4 regions of the Chryseobacterium sp. StRB126 genome follow, and region 4 is predicted to be linked to each of the others. Evidence: riboswitches for the same ligand, from Rfam matches in the RefSeq annotation. Region 4 holds a riboswitch; each other region holds the start of a gene.
The links. Region 4 has a riboswitch for cobalamin ahead of CHSO_RS19235 (acyl-CoA thioesterase). Riboswitches for the same ligand answer to the same signal wherever they lie in the genome.
Positions count from the first base shown of each region.

Region 1 (3,164 bases), 1.2 Mb from region 4:
TCAATCTGAATAATTCTGATTCCTGCTTTCTCCAGATCCTGAACTTCATCACGGATGGCCAAGGCAATTTGTTTACAGGTTTCGGAGCGGGGCTGATCGTCACGTACAAATGACCATTGTAGAATAGTAACAGGACCTGTTAACATTCCTTTTACCCATTGATTGGTTTGAGATTGGGCATATTGAGACCAGTAAATCGTCATAGGTTCCGGGCGGAAAACGTCTCCAAAAATGATCGGAGGTTTTACACAACGGCTTCCATAGCTTTGTACCCAGCCATTTTTAGTGAAGATAAACCCTTTCAGCTGTTCTCCGAAATATTCCACCATATCATTACGCTCATATTCTCCATGAACAAGAACATCAATTCCGATGTTTTCCTGCCAGCGAATGGTTCTCTGGGTTTCCTCTTTTAATAAAGCATCATATTGCTCTGCCGTTAATTCTCCTTTTTTGAATTTTGCTCTCCAGCTTCTTACTTCAGCAGTTTGTGGAAATGACCCGATAGTGGTTGTAGGAAATAATGGAAGCTGTAAGGTCTTTTGTTGCTCTTCTTTACGGATATTGAACGGATTTTTTCTTTGTGAATCTTGTTCCGTAACAGATGCTGCTCTTAATTTTACTTCTTCATTATGGATGAGTGGAGACGTTTTTCTGTCTGAAATTGCTTTCTTATTATCCTCAAAATCCTGTAAAATAGGACTTTCAGAGGTTCCGGATGCCAATTCTTTAAGGGATACCACTTCTTTTACCTTTTGTTTAGCGAAAGCCAGCCAGTTTTTTATTTCGGGATCGAGACTGGTTTCAAAGTCTACATCACATGGTGAATGCAAAAGTGAACTTGATGGAGCGATGAAAACCCTCTCAGGTCCCAATTTTTCAACTGCTTTTGTAATAAAAGACAACGATTTTTCATAATCATTTTTCCAGATGTTTCTTCCGTCTACCACTCCAAGAGATAAGCTCAGGTTTTCAGGAATAGCATGAAGAACGTCTTCTAACTGTTCCGGACTTCTTACCAAATCAATATGCAACACATTGACTGGAAGCGAAACTGAAAGTGATAAGTTGTTCTTTAGGCCTTCAAAATAAGTGGCTATAATGAATTTCAGTTTTGGGAACAGTCTTCTAAGCTCAGCGTACACAAAAGTATAGGTTTCTTGTGCTTTTTCTGTAATATCTAATGCAAGGAAGGGTTCGTCAAACTGAATCCATTCAGCACCTTGAGCCTGAAGTTTTGATAATATCTCTACGTAAACAGAGAGTAGATTGTGAGCAAGATCCAGTTTATCAAATCCTTCTTCTTTTTCCTTCCCTAACAGTAAATAAGAGATCAGACCGATAATCGCAGGTTTTGCATTGATTCCTGCCTGTTTAGCACCAGCAAATTCATTGAAAATTTTATCTGAAGTAAGCTTAAACTGCTGGTTGTTATAAAATTCCGGAACAATATAATGGTAATTGGTATCAAACCATTTGGTCATTTCCATCGCTGTAATGTCCAATCCGTCTTTCTGATAGCCTCTGGCCATCGCAAAATAAAGATCCAGTTCAGAATTGTTTTTTTTAAGCGCTACTTCATGATAGCGTGTAGGAATGGCTCCTATTACCAGGCTCATATCCAATACCTGATCGTAATAAGAAAAATCATTACACGGAATAAGATCTATTCCGGCTTCTTTCTGAAGGTTCCAGTTCTGGCTGCAGATAGTTCTTCCTGCTGTAAGAAGTTCTTCCAAAACAATTTTACCTGACCAATACTGTTCGCAGGCTTTCTTAAGTTCTCTTTTGCTACCAATACGCGGATAGCCCAGAATGTGAGTTTGCATTTTTACAAATTTTAGATTACACTTTATTTTAAAGCTCTTTAAAATGCTTCGGAATGCTTTGTAGGGTAAGAAAATCTCTGAAGTCAATGATACAGGCAAATAATACAATTCTCCAAAAGGAAAATGCATTGCCAATATCATCTGTATGACTCAAAAGCTTCAGACCGCGAAAGCATTGTCAATTCAGTAAAGGCAGGTCTCCTGACTTGTAACAGTTTCCGTCATCCTTCCCGCTTTTGGCAGTGGATATCCAAGGACAGAAACCTTTGGTGTGTTACTTACAGTTGCGCGACAGCTCGTGATTCTCACACGATTCCCTATTAATCTACGTTAAGTAAAACCTTTCCTGTTTGATGAAGATGGTAAAGAACTGATCTATTATCAATATTAAGTTTAATAATAGATTTTAATTTTGTGTAAAATTACTTAAACAGAATATATATTCAATTAAAAGTGTTTTATTCGGTTAATATTGCTTTTAGTTTGTATTTTAACAGGATATAATTCTGTAAATTTGAATGATTTTAAACCTTAAAAGAATAATATTCTGTGGAACAACTTGATGATAAGGATATAAAACTGCTGAAACTGCTTCAGAATAATGCAAAACTGACGGTTAAAGAGCTTGCAAAGGAGATTAATCTGTCCCCTTCTCCTGTTTTTGAACGGGTAAAAAGGCTTGAACAGGAAGGTTTTGTGAAGAGATATGCTGCCGTTTTGGATGCTGAAAAGCTTAACCGTGGATTTACGGTATTTTGTCAGATCAAATTAAAGATTCATGATCGTTCGGTAGGCTATGATTTTGTAAAAGAAATTCTGGAAATTCCAGAAGTGGCGGAATGCTACAACATTTCCGGAGATTTTGATTTTCTCTTAAAGGTTCAGGTTCGGGATATGAAGCATTACCAGGACTTTGTTTTCAATAAACTGGGTTCTGTAGATTCTATAGGAAGTACACACAGTACATTTGTAATGGCTGAAGTTAAGAATAATCACGGCCTTACTTTATAGAGCGAATGTAGCTATGAACGTGTAACCAATAAATAGTGTTCCGAATCTGAATCTTGTCCATTTTTAGTAGATTTTTCATTCCACTTTGTTTCATTCCATTTAGAATGACAATGACAAGAACTCTACAAGGTATTTGCTTAAACTGCAAAAGGATATGTCCAAAAAAACAAAACCGCTCTTTTCAGAGCGGTATATTTTTAACTTTTAATGGAGCTGCTGATTAGCAAGTAGAACCACACTCTAATAATTTGATGTGGATTACACCATTAACTACACATTGTGTTTGGCATAAAGCGTTTCCAACAACGGTACCTACACCGCCGA
Region 1 covers NZ_AP014624.1:3,047,091-3,050,254, reverse strand. The annotation lists gene metE (5-methyltetrahydropteroyltriglutamate--homocysteine S-methyltransferase) at 1-1,829, opposite strand, end outside; cobalamin riboswitch at 2,003-2,189, opposite strand; gene CHSO_RS13780 (Lrp/AsnC family transcriptional regulator) at 2,379-2,840, shown strand; gene CHSO_RS25965 (bacteriocin-like protein) at 3,061-3,164, opposite strand, start outside.
Region 1: linked by a shared signal. The riboswitch ahead of metE (5-methyltetrahydropteroyltriglutamate--homocysteine S-methyltransferase) and the one ahead of CHSO_RS19235 (acyl-CoA thioesterase) in region 4 are both predicted to bind cobalamin.

Region 2 (3,164 bases), 1.4 Mb from region 4:
GGGGAGCCGGTTATCGTTTTACAAAAATTGAAGGTTTCTATGGGACGGATAACAAACAGATGTCTATCCATACAGGAAGTACTATAAAAGGATCTGAAGGAAATTTTACTCAGGGAGTAGATGCCTACAGGGAGGTTACCTTAGACTTGCCTAAAAATGCAATAGTAGATAACAAAGCACCTAAAATTACTGTTAAAGCAGACTTTGATAAATTATTGACAGGTAAAATCAACACCATTGTATTGGTTACCGGAACAGGATCAGATGGTAATGCCACTCCGAATATCCATACAGCCAATCAAATGATAAAGTTTGTGGATAACTTAGGTGGAAATGGTTCCAGTGATATTTCCGGAATGTTTTCTGTAAGCAGTGTTGAAAACTAGATTTATCCCAGCTGCAATGGAAAAAGGAATAAGTATTTTAGCGATTTTTATACTGTTAATCTCTTGTAATAACGATCATTATGAGCCGGTTCCGCTTGATAATCCGCAATTATCACTCAATATTCCTTTGGGGTTTCCGGAGCTCAATACTTCGGTGAATTCCAATAGACCTACAAAATATGGGGTGGAGCTGGGAGAGAAGCTATTTCATGAAAAAAGACTGAGTGCAGATAATACCATTTCCTGCTCCAGCTGTCACATTCAGGGAAATGCTTTTGCGGATAACAATGTTCAGGCGATAGGTATTCAGAATAGAGTAGGGCTGCGGAATGTACCGACTATTCAGAACATGATGTTTATGAAGTTTTATAATTGGGACGGGAATATTCTTCAATTGGAAAACCAATCGCTGGTTCCTATTATCACTCATGAAGAAATGGGTTCTTCTATTTTGGAAGTCATTGGTAAAATAAAGGATGATCTTCTATATAAAGATTTATTCAGAAAAGCCTTTGGAGATGAAACCGTTACTCCGGAAAGAATTTATAAAAGTATTGCACAGTATGAATACACGCTAATTTCCGCTAATAGCAAGTATGATAAAGTAAAACGAAATGAAGGGGAAACTTTTACAGATAACGAAGCTCAGGGGTACCGGACTTTTCAACAAAAATGTGTAAGCTGCCATAGCACAGAGCTTTTTACCGATCAGAGCTTCAGAAATATTGGATTTCCACTAAATACCAATACCAATGAGGCAGGACGTGGGAGAGTAACAGGTCTTCCGCAAGATTATATGAGCTTTAGGGTTCCTTCATTAAGAAATGTAGAATATACGGCTCCTTATGGAAGTTTCGGGCAGTTTCCAACTTTAAAAGCCGTTCTTGATTATTTTGATAAAGGGGTTCTGGATGCTGATAATCTTGATCCTATCTTTAAAAACAATGGAAACACAATTCCTCTCACAGAACAGGAAAAGACTAATCTTATCTTGTTTATGAAAACTTTGAGCGACCGTGAATTTGTGAAAGATAAGCAAAGAAACTCCAATAGAAATTGATTGTTTAAATCCCGTTACAAGCTAACGGGATTTTTCATGTTTATGCATTGATAATCATTTTATTCTGCATCACATTGTATCTGGCAGGATTTTTATATCTTTGCCGAAATTTGGTGAGCCGTAACAGGCTCTTAAAAGGGAATCCGGTGAAAATCCGGAACAGACCCGCTGCTGTAAGCTCCACGCCAAAGTTTTTGAAGAATATATCCACTGTTTTTACGAATGGGAAGGATTTCAAAAATGGAGTAAGTCAGAAGACCTGCCAGAATAAATAAACGTTTGACGCTTTCGTGGAATAAAGCTTAGGACTACAATGATGCTGTGCAGTAAATGCTGTGCTTTGTCATTGCTTTTCTTATATCCATTAGCGTCATCATTATCCCTGAATGAGCTAATGGTGGCAAAACTGACTACATCTCAACTTCATAAAATTGTTTTCACAATAAGTGTGTTAACATCACAATTCTTGTTTTCTCAAACCAAGAAAAAAGATACTATTAAAGAAGAAGCTATAAAGGCGGTCAATATTTACAAAAAGAACTTTAAGGAGATCTTACCGGCCCAGACTTTACAGGGCGAAGAGCTCGAAAGGCTGAACAGCCACTCTGTTGCCGATGCGTTGAGGTACTTTTCAGGAATTCAGATCAAAGATTATGGTGGAATGGGTGGTTTGAAGACCGTCAATATCCGAAGTATGGGCAGCCAGCATGTAGGAGTATTCTATGATGGTATTCAATTAGGTAATGCCCAAAACGGATTGGTAGACCTGGGAAGATATTCTCTGGATGATCTGGAAGAAATTTCATTGTACAACGGGCAGAAAAGTGAGATTTTCCAACCCGCAAAAGACTTCGGGTCATCAGGATCAATTTATTTACAACCCAAAACACCAGTATTTACAGGAAATAGAAAAACCAATCTTACCATAAGAGCCAAAAGTGCCTCCATTGATTTATTTAATCCTTCTTTTCGGTTAGAGCAGAAGATATCAAAACGGATAGCAGCAAGCTTTAGTGCAGAATTTCTCCAGAGCGATGGTCTTTACAAATTTCGTTATGGCAGGAAGTTTCCCAATGGTACAACAGCTTCTGATACCATTTCTAAAAGATATGATTCAGATATTAAAGCAAAACGCTTTGAAACATCTGTGAATGGAACTTTGAATAACGGAAACTGGAATATTCGAGGTTATGGTTATATTTCAAACCGTGGGATTCCTGCCCCTATTGTGAAAAATCGCTTTAAGGCCAGAGGAGCAAGAATGTTGGATGAAAATTATTTTGTACAGGCCAATTTCAGGAAAAAGCTGTTTCCTAAGTTTGAAACACAGCTGAAGGCAAAATTTGCCTATGATTACACTTATTTCAATGATACGGTACGATCTCAATCCGGGATGCCTGCGAAAAATACTTATATTCAAAGGGAGGTTTATGTTTCCTCTTCCAATTTATATTCAATTACCCCTAATTGGGATGTCAGTTTAAACGGAGATTTCCAGTACAATAACCTTGATGCTGATTTGTATAATTTTTCTTATCCTACCCGTTATACAAGCCTGGTTGCATTGGCCACAACCTATCAGTGGAACAGATTTAAATTCTTGGGAAGCTTGTTAGGTACATTTACTTCAGAAAAGGTCAAAATGAATATCAAACCTGATGACAGAAGAGAATGGACTCCTGCTTTCTTCATGAGCTATCAGCCTGCTTCTATACCGG
Region 2 covers NZ_AP014624.1:149,448-152,611, reverse strand. The annotation lists gene CHSO_RS00750 (MbnP family protein) at 1-386, shown strand, start outside; gene CHSO_RS00745 (cytochrome-c peroxidase) at 403-1,446, shown strand; cobalamin riboswitch at 1,541-1,728, shown strand; gene CHSO_RS00740 (TonB-dependent receptor plug domain-containing protein) at 1,787-3,164, shown strand, end outside.
Region 2: linked by a shared signal. The riboswitch ahead of CHSO_RS00740 (TonB-dependent receptor plug domain-containing protein) and the one ahead of CHSO_RS19235 (acyl-CoA thioesterase) in region 4 are both predicted to bind cobalamin.

Region 3 (3,164 bases), 2.5 Mb from region 4:
AAATTAGAGGATTTCTCTAAGATTATTGAGGGTTTCAATTAATTGATAAGAACAATATATAGAAAATAGAGCCCTTGGAGTAATCTTCAAGGGCTTTTATTATACGTTTTGGCTAAAGCCAATGGAAATTTATTTTTATCTTTTAAACGGGCTGAAGCCCGTTTCTATTGAATTATTCAATCTAGATACAATAAAAAACGGCGGAATAAATCCCGCCGTTTTCCGTTAAAAAAATCTAATTATTGAATATCGACTATATACATAGTTCCTTTGTCAACCTTCCCTGTTTTAGGAAGGATTTTAGCTTTAGCATTTCCGGCTCCGTCATCTACCACTCCAAAATCATCATCATTAAAAACAGCCAGTTTATTATTTCCTAAATAAACAATTCCCTCAAACTTATCATGTTCATAGCCCAGCTTTGCAACCAGATCTACGGCTAATTTTTTAGAAACAGGTTTAATTCCTGCTGTGGTAAGCTCGTCCCAGGTACACTGTTCCAGAGCTTTGCCGTTTATTTTCATTCCATCTACGGCTGCAAGGTCGGTTCCATTTACGTCTGTTGCTTCGCTTAGGTTGATTCTGTATACTTTTTTAATTCCACCCTGCGTTCCGAAATTACCGTCTCTTTCAATCACAAGGAATTCATTACTCCCTAATGCTGTAATGTCACAAACTGAATCAGAAGCGCCACCATCTTGTTTATACAGATATTGTTTCGTTTGTCCGGTATTAATATCAAAAGTTACAATTCTCGTTAAAGTTGCATTGGTTGCCAAAGCTTTTGATGGAACAAACATCATTGACTGCATTGTTCCTACCAATGTTTTTCCATCTGGAGTCATACAAAGTCCTTCCATTCCTCTGTTGGCTCTTCTTTTCGCTAAAACAGCTGGTAATTTTCTTGTTCCTGTGTTCACACCCATTGGGCTTATTCTTTCCATCTCTACTCCATCGGCATTGTAGTGAACGATGTGTGGACCATATTCATCAGAAACCCAGAATGTACCATCTGGTGCTGCTACAATACTTTCACTGTCTAACCCATATTTATCCGTACCCAGCTCATTTCCTGCTGCATCATAGGCTATTTCGCCTGTACTTCCCATTCCTGCTGGGTTTGGAAGCCCTGTAATAGGCTGTCCGGATGGATTTTTAAGCTTAATATATTTAATAACTTCCACTTTTCCTTCAGCATTAATTTTAAAATGCATAATGGTTGGAGTAAAATTAGGTGTTAAAAATTTCTTTCCGCTTTTAAAATCAGTATTTGGGCCACGGTCTGTAATAACATAAAATTCTCCTTTTCTTGTAGGATGAGCTGCCGCTCCGGAGCCGAATCCACCATTAATTACATCTACTCCGTTCACTGTTGCCAGTGTTGTAAAAGGAAACTCCTGAGGAAGTTTAGAGTAATTAATATCCTGATTATTTATATTGTTGTCATCGTCTTTGCTGCATGACCATAGTGTAGACATCACCAAAGCAGATAATAATAACTTTTTCATATTAACTTTTATGGCGCGAAAGTATAAATTGATTGTAAACTGATCTTGAATGCAATAATAATTCTATTTTAACAATAGAACCTTGAGATGAATTCAATATAAACAACAAAACACCTTAATTACCCGGAAAAATCAAAAACAAAACACCAATTCATTATCAATCAATAAAATCCATCATTAAAAACACTGGAAACAGATCTATAATTCACAAAACAGATATCAAAATTTATATGATATATTTGCACCGTTTTTAAGGTTGAACACTGTTCACAATAGGGAATCAAGTGAGAATATCATTCAAATCTTGAGCTGTACCCGCAACTGTAAGCTGTTTTTACCTATAGCTATTAAAATGTACCACTGGATCAACATCCGGGAAGGTTGGCTATAGGATGCGAGCCAGGAGACCTGCCTTGAACACAATTTAGATTTCAGAATTAAAGATAATTCTGTTAATACATAAGTTTCGGGAATAAAACTTTAATTTAATTATATCATGAGAAAAATCTATTTTTTTTTCTTACTGCTTTGTACGCAGTTTTTCTTTGCCCAATTCACAGAAAACGACATCAAGTTTTGGGTAGGAACCGGTTCTAAAAAGGCTTATTTCATTGCCGATTTCAATGACAACAATACGCCTACATCTTATGTTTGGGGCTATCGTTTTGATGGTGATAATTTAATGGCCGAAGACATGATTAACGCTATTGCGGCTGCAGAACCTAAAATAGAGGCTGACATTCCTTCAGGATTTCTGTACAGTTTCAAGTACAATCACCATACTCCAAGTACAGATGATTACTGGATTACCTGGACCGGGTCAAATTCCGGAAATATGTCCAATCAAAATAATGGTGTAGGATATACGGCTTTAACAGACGGGCTATGGTTTGGTATTACTTATGGTCTTGACTTCATTGATATTCCACCATCAACTCCAGTGCCAGCCTACAGCTCTCAATGGTATACCTCATCTCAAATTACCCATTGGATTGGAACAGGAACCAATAAAAGTCTTGTTGTTCTTGATTTTGGAACCCATAATTCTAATGGCAATGCCAACTCTTTTGTTTTTGGAATTCAGTACAATGGTACTCTGACAGCAGTGCAGGCCCTAGAGCTTATCCAAGCTCAGGCTCCTTATTTCAATTTTATTTCCAGCAATAATCAGATTTCCAATTTGTCATTAAATACCTTTACTGGAAACAACTCCGGAACAGAAAGCTGGAAATTATACACCGGAAAAGATCTTTCCAGCTGGCAGAACAAGGCTGATCTGAGCCAAGTCCAATTGAGTAACAATACATGGTTTGGATTAAGCTTTGGAGACAGAAGACCTTTCACACCTACTGAAGCAAGTAATGCTACATTGTCTGTTGCCTCAATAAATAAGAAAGCATCATTCAATATTTATCCTAATCCAACGAGTGATTTTATTCAGGTTAAAACATCTGAAAATATCAAAGAAATTAATATTTACTCATCTTTAGGACAAAAAGTACTGACTTCCCAGACAGCTAAGATTAATGTTAAACCTTTAAATACTGGGGTGTATTGGGTAGAGATTAAGACGAAGAATGGGGCTACTGTTCATAAGGTTGTGAAGAAGTAGAAATAACCACCCAGTCAAAAAATTCTTTGAATTTTTGACACTCG
Region 3 covers NZ_AP014624.1:1,764,628-1,767,791, reverse strand. The annotation lists gene tpiA (triose-phosphate isomerase) at 1-42, shown strand, start outside; gene CHSO_RS08010 (esterase-like activity of phytase family protein) at 240-1,508, opposite strand; cobalamin riboswitch at 1,745-1,939, shown strand; gene CHSO_RS08005 (T9SS type A sorting domain-containing protein) at 2,005-3,120, shown strand.
Region 3: linked by a shared signal. The riboswitch ahead of CHSO_RS08005 (T9SS type A sorting domain-containing protein) and the one ahead of CHSO_RS19235 (acyl-CoA thioesterase) in region 4 are both predicted to bind cobalamin.

Region 4 (3,164 bases):
TACAATATTTCATGTTATAGCTGTAGACCGAATTGGATTTGGCGGAACCCATCTTCCCAAAAGAGAAAGCAATGGCAATGAAATTTTTCCAATGGAAAAAGAGGAGTTTGGAGAAAAGGCAGATTACGTAACTTCTATCATTCCCAGTGAGATTTTGAAGCAGGAAAGGCAGCATATTGAAGAAGTACGTATTGTAACAAACGGATGTTCAGGTTTATTGGGAGCAAAAGCTTTTAACTGGATGAGTTTATCCGTTGTAAAAGCATTTATGTTCTATCCTGAAACTGAGCCCAGATTCATAGGAAGTATGGCATTCAGTAAACTGATTTCAAGCCCGGTATTAAGCTTTCTGTTTCCAAGAGCTTTTGTAAATAAACATAAAGACCTTTTATTAATAGACGATATGAGAGGGAAAGATAGAAAAAGCCTCATCGACAATGCGAAATATTCTGAAGATAAAAATTTTGAACGCGAAGAAAACCTTTACTACAAGCGTAATGAAGGAAAAAGACTTAAATCACTCTTCTTTATGATGTCTGATGAAAGCAAGAAAAAGCAAACCGAGAAAATGATTGGAACAGGTCAGTTTTCTGTACAAACAATTGATAAAGTTGATATTTATACTCAACCTCAGTTTGTTTTCGACAAAATTCTCGCGAACGAAATTTATACAATGGATATTAATCAAATTAAAAAATAGTCTGTATACTGCTGAAAAGCATTTAATTTATATATTTGGAAATCTAAAATTTATTAAGATGATTTCAGTAAACAAAGCGTTTTATCTATCTGCATTCAGTATTTTTTCTTTAGCCTTCGTTAAAGGTCAGAACAAAGTTCCTTTTGGGGTTGTAAAAGCTGAAGAAGGATATGCCAATGTACGCGTACATAAGGATAACTACAGAAAAATTGTAGACAAGATCCGTATGCGTAAAGGGGATGTTTTTGTTTATGTAAAACCTGCTCCGGGAGAAACGGAATGGATCTGGATTAAATATCCTGAAAAACAAGACGAAGACAAACCGTTTGTACGCTATGAAACGCTTGACAAAGAGGGAATGGTAAATAAAGAACGTATCGCCTTTGTGGATCAGCTTCCAGCCTATACTCCTTCTAAATCTAAAAACGGAAGATCACTCATCTTCACAGATAATTCCGATCCTAAGATTCCTACCGCCCAAAGAAGCAAGGTTGTTATTGATGTGTATCCATCCAATGCCGGTTACCGCAAGAAGGAAAAAGACGCAGAAGGAAAACTTCTTACCATTGATAAAGTAAAGCCATGGGGAATTGGAAATGATCTTCCTGAAGGAATGACTGAGATCAAGTCGATCAGGCTTCAACAGCCTGGAAGAGGTTCTGTTTTTGTAAGAGAAGCTATTAAAAATATGTTCCAGCCTACCATGGACTTTAATAACGTAGGAGTAACTTCTTTAGACAATGACAATATCTTCCTTTATATGACTAATGGCACAGGAGAATACAGATATACTACTCTTTGGACCATCAAGAAGGGAAGAGTAATCAGCCAGATTATTTATCATAATCCGGAATAAATTCATTATTTTTGCACCGAAAAAGTTTACGCTTATTCATCACAGAAACTGGTTCTGCATAACCGCAGATTAAAAGGGAACCGTGTGAAAATCACGGACTGTCGCGCAACTGTAAGTAACTGAAGTCTTTATCAAAAGATCCACTGTGCGAGGCATGGGAAGGAGATAAATGATGTTACAAGTCAGGAGACCTGCCGATTTCTTAAACAAGAAACTTTCGCGATTTGAAGTTTTATTGATCTGATGGATTGTTTCAGGGATTTCCAAAGTTCCTGTCATTATTCTGTTGTTTTGATACGATTTCATTTCGCCTTAATTAATAATGAAATATGACTACAGAAGAAAGAATTGAAGCTGCCGAAACCAGAATCTTCAAAGCGGTTTTCCCTAACACAACCAATCATTACGATACCCTTTTCGGAGGTACTGCCATGCAGCTGATGGATGAAGTAGCCTTTATTGCAGCAACCCGTTTCGCAAGAAAAAGAGTGGTAACAGTAAGCAGTGACAAAATCGATTTTAAAAAGCCAATTCCTGCAGGAACAATCGTAGAGCTTATCGGAAAAGTTTCATACGTTGGAAAAACCAGTATGAAGGTAAACGTTGAAATCTACACAGAACAAATGTACTCTTACGAAAGAGAAAAAGCAATTGTAGGTGATTTTACTTTTGTAGCGATTGATGAATTCAAGAAACCAATCCAGATACTATAAATACAAAAGTTTCGGGCGGCCTTTGGCCGCCCGAAACTTTATATCCTTTTTACTTTAAAACTTTTTCTGTTTCCAGACTTCTGTTCAGCAGCAGTTCAAAAGCCTCTCCCATTTCATCTGATGCTCTGTTAATAGCATTTTCAAGCATATTTCTGATTTGCTTTTCGGTAACTCCAGCTTCCGTCCAGCTTTTTCCTGAAGTATGGGAATTCAGAATGAATGGCATAATTCTATCGATGGAACAAGCAAAAATTGCATCCGGAGTAGCTTCTTCTTCAAATTCAAGCCATAGGTTAAAGAATTCCGAACGTAAAGGTTCATCCAGAATTCCGAAGATCTTCTGTGCAGAAATCTTTTCTCTTTCAAACTTCCCTACCATAGCGGCTTCATCGAAAAGGAAAGTATCTCCTGCTTCAATCTCCACAAGGTCATGAATGGAAAGCATTCTAATCACTCTCAACAAATCTATATCCGTTCTATTTTTCGCATAAGGATAAAGGATTTGTGCTAAAATAATGATCTGCCACGAGTGCTCTGCTGTATTCTCTCTTCTGGAATCATCTGCATTATAATTTCTTCGCTGTACATTTTTCAGGGCATCTACTGCCAGGATAAAATCAATCTCTTTTTGAATCTTCATCTTACTTTTATCTATTGTATTGATCTGATGGATATACCTTGGTTCTGGTAGTCCATTTATTGTTTTTCTTTTCTTTTATAATAACTTTCACATAACCATCTTCGCTGCTGTCCTCTTCTTTTTCAAGCACCTTATCAAGTCCTTTTTGAGGAATTACTTCAAATTCTGTGGTGAAAAATCGGCAGCACCCATCCTTTCCAAAAGTAATGATACGTTTACGAACCGGATCTGTTTCAAAGAAATCAAAATAATTTG
Region 4 covers NZ_AP014624.1:4,275,616-4,278,779, forward strand. The annotation lists gene CHSO_RS19225 (hypothetical protein) at 1-700, shown strand, start outside; gene CHSO_RS19230 (hypothetical protein) at 759-1,556, shown strand; cobalamin riboswitch at 1,589-1,770, shown strand; gene CHSO_RS19235 (acyl-CoA thioesterase) at 1,886-2,269, shown strand; gene CHSO_RS19240 (HD domain-containing protein) at 2,319-2,909, opposite strand; gene CHSO_RS19245 (XAC2610-related protein) at 2,917-3,164, opposite strand, start outside.